2 regions of the Micromonospora sp. II genome follow, and region 1 is predicted to be linked to the other one. Evidence: predicted binding sites of a transcription regulator. Region 1 holds the regulator's gene; the other holds the start of a gene.
The links. Region 1 encodes HspR, which represses chaperone genes until heat shock. Its sites were predicted from a motif close to TTGAGTNNNNNNNACTCAA; they were not measured.

Region 1 (3,405 bases):
GCCGACGCGCCCGCCGAAGGGCTGGTCGAGGAGGCCGAGGTCGTGGTCGACGAGATCGGCGGCGAGGCCGAGGTCACCGGGCCGACGGTGGTCGATTCCCCGGCTGAGCCGAGCGGGGAGACGGAGGCGACCGCGCCGCTCGGTGCCGAGCTGGAGTCGCTCCGCACCGACCTGGAGGAGCGCACCCGCGACCTCCAGCGGGTCACGGCGGAGTACGCCAACTACCGCAAGCGGGTCGACCGGGACCGCAACCTGGTCCAGGAGCAGGCCACCGGCACTGTGCTCAGCGCGCTGCTGCCGATCCTGGACGACCTGGACCGGGCCCGTGAGCACGGCGATCTGGTGGGCCCGTTCGGCAGCGTGGCCGAGCAGCTCACCGCCGCGCTGGGCAAGTTCGGCCTGACCGCGTTCGGCGAGAAGGGCGACCCGTTCGACCCGACCCGGCACGAGGCGGTGGCGCACCAGACCTCCGCCGACGTGACCGAGTCGACCTGCGTACAGGTCATGCGCCGCGGTTACCAGCTCGGCGAGCGGCTGCTGCGGCCCGCCATGGTCGCGGTCGCGGACCCGGAGTAGTGCCGACCCGTGACGTCCCGCCCGCCCCCACCGGGCGGGCGGGACGGCCGGGCTTCGACCCGTGGAAGGGGGTGGACCGGTGAGTTCCAAGGACTGGATCGAGAAGGACTACTACGCCGCGTTGGGCGTGGAGAAGTCCGCCTCCTCGGACGAGATCAAGAAGGCGTACCGCAAGCTGGCCCGGGAGTCGCACCCGGACCACAACCCCGGCGACACCGGGGCCGAGGAGCGGTTCAAGACCGTCTCCGAGGCGTACGCGGTGCTGGGCGACGAGAAGAAGCGACGCGAGTACGACGAGATGCGCTCGCTGTTCGGCTCGGGCGCCTTCCGCCGCAGCGCCCGCGGCGCGGGCCAGCCGGGCGGCGTGCCGTTCGACGTCTCCGACCTGTTCGGCGGCGGCGCGGGCGGCGGGGACACCCGGTTCGGCGGCGGCGGTTTCACCGACCTGTTCAGCTCGATCTTCTCCGGCGGCGGGGGTGGCGCGGCGCGTCCGCGCGGTCCGGCGCGGGGCCGGGACGTCGAGACCGAGGTGGCGCTCGATTTCGAGGATGCGGTACGCGGCGTCACGCTGCCGCTGACGCTGCGCGCGCCCGGCGTCTGCGACACCTGCCACGGCAACGGCGCGAAGCCGGGTACCCAGCCGGTGGCCTGCCCGGTCTGCCACGGCGCCGGCGTGACCACCCGCAACCAGGGGTCGTTCAGCTTCTCCGAGCCGTGCCGCAACTGCCAGGGCGTCGGCACGATCGTCGAGGAGAAGTGCCCGGAGTGCCACGGCACCGGCGGTGTCACCAAGACCCGCACGCTGAACGTGCGCTTCCCGGCCGGGGTGGCCGACGGGCAGCGGATCCGCCTGGCCGGCCGGGGTGAGCCCGGTGAGCGGGGCGGCTCGGCGGGCGACCTGTTCGTGCAGGTGAAGGTCCGCCCGGACGAGCTGTTCGGGCGTACCGGGGACGATCTGACCCTGAACGTCCCGATCACGTACGCCGAGGCGGTCCTCGGCACCGACCTGCGCGTGCCGACCCTGGACGGGACGGTGACGCTGCGGGTGCCACCGGGTACGCCCAGCGGGCGGGTGCTGCGCGCCCGCGGCAAGGGCGTCGTACGCAAGGACGGCCGCGCCGGTGACCTGCTGGTCACGCTCGACGTGGTGGTCCCGGCGAAGGTCTCGGACGAGGCGCGGGCGGCGCTGGAGACCTTCGCGGAGCAGACTCCGCCCGCCGCGCGGGAACATCTCGACGCGCGGGTACGTCGATTCAGTTGACGGCGGCAGCGGAGGTGAGCGGGCATGTCGGAGGAGTACGTCGGCTCGGGTGACCCGGCCTACGAGGCCAAGGTGTTGATGATCTCGGTGGCTGCGCGGATGGCGGGGATGCACCCCCAGACGCTGCGCCAGTACGACCGGCTGGGCCTGGTGCAGGCGGGCCGGGCGTCCGGCGGTGGTCGCCGGTACAGCGTCCGGGACGTGGTGCTGCTGCGCGAGGTGCAGCGGCTCAGCCAGGACGACGGGATCAACCTGGCCGGGGTCAAGCGGATCATCGGGTTGGAGCGGCTGCTCGAAGAGGCACAGCAGCGGGTGGCCCGGCTGGAGGCGGAGCTGGACGCCGCGTACCGGCGGATCGCCGAGTTGGAGTCGCTCGGTGGCTTTGCCCGCGGCGACCTCGTGCCGACCAACCGCACGTCCACCGCGCTCGTCGTCTGGCGACCACGCCGCGCTCCCGACCGCTGACCTTTCACCGGAAGGCCGGCGCGCCCCGCTCCCCCGGGGCCGCGCCGGCCTTCGTACGTCCGGCCCTCGTGCGTCCCTGGTTCGGGGCGCTCGTCGGGGAATGCGGGATGCGGCAGGGCGCTGTCGACTAGGCTCGCCGGTAGGGCCAAAACCCCTAAATCGGACGCCGAGTTGGCAGGGGGAGCCATGGCGGAACCGGCTAAGAAGGTGGCGGAACGCGCCGAGGAACGGCTGGAGAAGGTGGCCGAGAACGTCCGCGAGCGGTTCGACCGGGTCACCGAGGGACGCTTCAGCGACAAGGTCAAGGAAGGGCGCTTCGCCGACCAGACGGACCACGGCGTGGACCGGGCCCGGGACGACGAGAGGCGCAAGAAGCAGGGCGGGTCGACCTGACGATCCGCCGACGTGCGGGCCGGGATCCACGGGGGATCCCGGCCCGTTCGCCGTTCAAGCCGGCGACGTGTCAGAGGCGGCGGTTCTCGCGGACCAGGCCGCCCTCGCACCAGTCCCGGTAGACGAACAGGTCGGGCCGGGCGAGCAGCACGCGGCTGTTGTGCGCCCAGTTGCGCATCAGGTCGTCACCGGCGCGTTCGGCCTGCTCGACAAGCTTGCGGAACCGGCGTTTGGGATGGGCGCGGAAGTTCGTCCGGATGCCGTCGGCGGCGTAGATGTAGAGGCAGTGCAGCGCGAACCGCCGGGCCGGGCAGCGCTCGTCCATCGCCAGGTCGAACAGCGTCTGCACCAGATGGTCACCGGCGACCAGCAGGTCCCAGTCGGGCGGCATCGAGGTCAGCGGCACCGAATCCGGTTGATAGGCCCACGCCCGGAGTTCGGCGGGCGAGGGATCGACCGGATTGGCGAAGCCGTGGAACGTATCTTCCTGCACGCTCACCGGCCGACCTTCCGCTTGCGCTGGCGGGGGCACCGGCCACCCGCGGACCCTGGCTGCTGGGCCGAAACGTTAACGCGGCTGAGCGGAGCAGTGGTAGACCTTCCGGGGATCAATTTGACAACGCCGGGCCGGATCTGCCTGTGGCAGGTCCGGCCCGGCGCGGGTCAGTCCCCGGTCGGCGCGGGCAACGCCGCTGCCGCACGGGCGGCGG
Region 2 (3,405 bases), on a different contig from region 1:
ACCTGCCCGGACGTCCGGGGCCGGCTGCCGCAGGTGCCCGGCCGGGCCCGTGCCGAGGTGGATCGCGAGCTGGCGGCGCTGACGTCCCAGATCGCTGAGGCGAACCGGCGGCTCGCGGCGGAGGGCCGCAACGGCGGCGAGTTCATCAACAACGCGATCCTGGGTCCGCTCGCGGACAAGCGGACCGCGGCGCTGAACCGGATCGCCACCGCCATCGGCCGGTTCGGCCAGCGCCCGCAGGGGCTGGACCAGTTCGCCCGGTGCGCGTTGACCGACGTCCCCGGCAACGGTGGGGGTCAGAACGGCGGGGGTCAGAACGGCGGCAACAACAACGGCGGTCAGAACGGGGGCCAGAACGGCGGGAACAACGGCGGCGGGAACAACAACGGCGGCGGCCAGAACAACGGTGGCGGCAACGGGCTGAACGTGCTCGCCAAGGACTGCTCCGGCAGCCAGCTGCAGGGGCACGACGGCTTCCAGAACGGCAACCGGTGCGTCAGCACCGCGTTCGGTGAGGTGGGCGCCGCGGCGAACAACCCGTCGCTGCTGATCACGCAGTTCCCGAACCAGGTGCGGCGCAACCAGCCGTTCACGCTCCGGGTGACCACCAAGAACCTGGTGCGGGACCGCTTCCTCGCGGCCGGGCAGGGCGGCTACTACCTGGAGAGCTCGCTGCTCAACGGTCAGGGCCTGGTGCGCGGCCACTTCCACACCGCCTGCCGGATGCTCGGCAGCACCCGGCAGCCCCCGAACCCGCAGGACGTGCCGGCGTTCTTCGTCGCCACCGAGGACGGCCGCGGCGGCAACCAGCCGGACGACGTGCTGATCCAGATCCCGGGCCTGGCGCAGTCGGGCGTGGCGCAGTGCGCGGTCTGGGCCGGTGACGGCTCGCACCGCATCCCGATGATGGAGCGGGCGAACCAGACTCCCGCCATCGACGTGGTGCGCATCCGGGTCAACTGAGGACACGCGACGGCCGCGGCCGCCCGGGAACCGTCCGGGTGGCCGCGGCCGTGTCGTGTCCGCGTGGTGGGTACGCGAGGCGGGTCCGGCAGGGGAGCGTGGGAATCGTTCCGGGAAGAAGTTTCGTGCCGTCGGACTCCAGCCCGATGAAAGTCACCGACAACACAAAAGGCCGGCCGGGCGCTGCGATTTCTCAGCGTGACCCTGGGATACCCGACGGTGAGTGTTTAGCGCTCAGCGGTTCTTGTACGCCTCGACGACCGACACCGGGATGCGCCCGCGCTCGGAAATCTCGTACCCGTTCTTGGCTGCCCATTCGCGGATGGCGCGGTTCTGCTCGCGGTCCATTCCCGAGGTGCTCGGCCGGCCCGCGCGCCGGGTGGCGCGGGCGACCTCGGTGGCGCCGCGGCCGATCCGCCTGCCAGCGCTGATGTACGGGTCCAGCGCCTTGCGCAGTACGCCCGCGTTCTCGTCGGACACGTCGATCGTGTACGCCACGCCGTCCAGGCTGAACTCGACGGTCCGATCGGCCTTTCCGCCGTCGAGGTCGTCGGTCAGAACGGTGATTACTTTCCTTGCCATCGCCATTACTCCCTGTGTCGGGCGGGGTGTGCTAAGAGTCTGACTTACCTCACGGTAATTTCGCAACAATACCCGCCTCTTTGCATTCGGCGGGTCGTGCCAGGTAAGCGTCGCGGCCAATAGAGGACCGGTGCGCGAACAGGTGTCGGGAAGGCCGGAAGTGGCGTGGGTCACAACCCGGAACAAGGGACACCTTTTGTTACTTGAGCCAGACACGCTCAACCAACGTGATGGCAGGTGTCCGATGGCAACTCTTCCGGTACTTCCCCTGACCGACACCGTCCTGCTGCCCGGGATGGTCATCCCGGTCACCCTCGACCCGACCACCCAGGCCGCCGTCGACGCGGCCCGCGCCACCGGCGACAAGGAACTCCTGGCCGTGCCCCGCCTCGACGGCGAGTACGGCTCCGTCGGCGTGGTCGCCACGATCGAGAAGGTGGGCCGGCTGCCCAGCGGCGAGCCGGCCGCCGTGATCCGCGGTCTCGTCCGGGCCCGTATCGGCTCCGGCGTGCCCGGTCCCGGCGCCGCGCTCTGGGTCGAGGCCGCGACCCTCGACGAGCCCGCCCCGGCGGGCCGCGCCCGGGAACTCGCCCGCGAGTACCGCGCGCTCATGACCTCGGTGCTCCAGCAGCGCGGCGCCTGGCAGGTGATCGACGCGATGGAGCGGATGACGGACCTGTCCGAGCTGGCCGACTCGGCCGGCTACGCGCCCTGGCTCAGCCTGGCGCAGAAGACCGAGCTGCTCGCCGCGCCGGACGTCACCGCCCGGCTGGAGCTGCTGGTCGGCTGGGTGAAGGAGCACCTGGCCGAGCAGGAGGTCACCGAGCAGATCAACAGCGACGTGCGCGAAGGGCTGGAGAAGTCCCAGCGCGAGTTCCTGCTCCGCCAGCAGCTCGCCGCGATCCGCAAGGAACTCGGCGAGGACGAGCCGGACGGCTCCGCCGACTACCGCTCCCGGGTGGAGTCCGCCGACCTGCCGGAGAAGGTACGCGAGGCGGCGCTGCGCGAGGTCGGCAAGCTGGAACGGGCCAGTGACGCCTCACCCGAGGCGGGCTGGATCCGTACCTGGCTGGACACCGTGCTGGAGATGCCGTGGAGCACGCGTACCGCTGACAACACGGACCTGGCCGCGGCGCGGGCCGTGCTCGACGCCGACCACGCCGGCCTGGCCGACGTGAAGGACCGCATCCTGGAGTACCTCGCGGTGCGCGACCGGCGCGCGGAGCGCAACCTCGGCGTGGTCGGCGGACGCGGCTCCGGCGCGGTGCTCGCCCTGGCCGGCCCGCCCGGTGTCGGCAAGACCAGCCTCGGCGAGTCGGTCGCCCGGGCGCTGGGCCGCAACTTCGTCCGCGTCTCCCTCGGCGGCGTCCGGGACGAGGCGGAGATCCGCGGCCACCGGCGCACCTACGTCGGCGCGCTGCCCGGCCGGATCGTGCGGGCGCTGCGCGAGGCCGGCTCGATGAACCCGGTCGTGCTGCTCGACGAGGTCGACAAGCTGGCCGCCGGCTACTCCGGCGACCCGGCGGCGGCTCTGCTGGAGGTGCTCGACCCGGCGCAGAACCACACGTTCCGCGACCACTACCTGGAGGTCGACCTCGACCTGTCCGACGTGCTGTTCCTCGCCACCGCCAACGTGGTGGAGGCGATCCCCGGCCCGCTGCTGGACCGGATGGAGCTGGTCGCGCTGGACGGCTACACCGAGGACGAGAAGGTGGCCATCGCCCGCGACCACCTGCTGCCCCGGCAGCGGGAAAGGGCCGGGCTGACCGGCGAGGAGGTGAGCGTCGCCGACGACGCGCTGGCGCTGATCGCGGGCGAGTACACCCGGGAGGCCGGTGTCCGGCAGCTCGAACGGGCCCT

Region 2: lon (endopeptidase La) is a predicted target of HspR. The motif match lies at 1,749-1,767, and genes of this name have one in related genera.

Annotation. Positions count from the first base shown of each region.
Region 1 covers NZ_LYXF01000019.1:7,476-10,880, forward strand. The annotation lists gene grpE (nucleotide exchange factor GrpE) at 1-576, shown strand, start outside; gene dnaJ (molecular chaperone DnaJ) at 656-1,837, shown strand; gene A8711_RS10615 (heat shock protein transcriptional repressor HspR) at 1,862-2,302, shown strand; gene A8711_RS10620 (hypothetical protein) at 2,489-2,695, shown strand; gene A8711_RS10625 (hypothetical protein) at 2,766-3,194, opposite strand; gene A8711_RS10630 (cation:proton antiporter) at 3,359-3,405, opposite strand, start outside.
Region 2 covers NZ_LYXF01000024.1:784,690-788,094, forward strand. The annotation lists gene A8711_RS15255 (hypothetical protein) at 1-963, shown strand, start outside; gene A8711_RS15260 (Lsr2 family protein) at 1,198-1,545, opposite strand; gene lon (endopeptidase La) at 1,790-3,405, shown strand, end outside.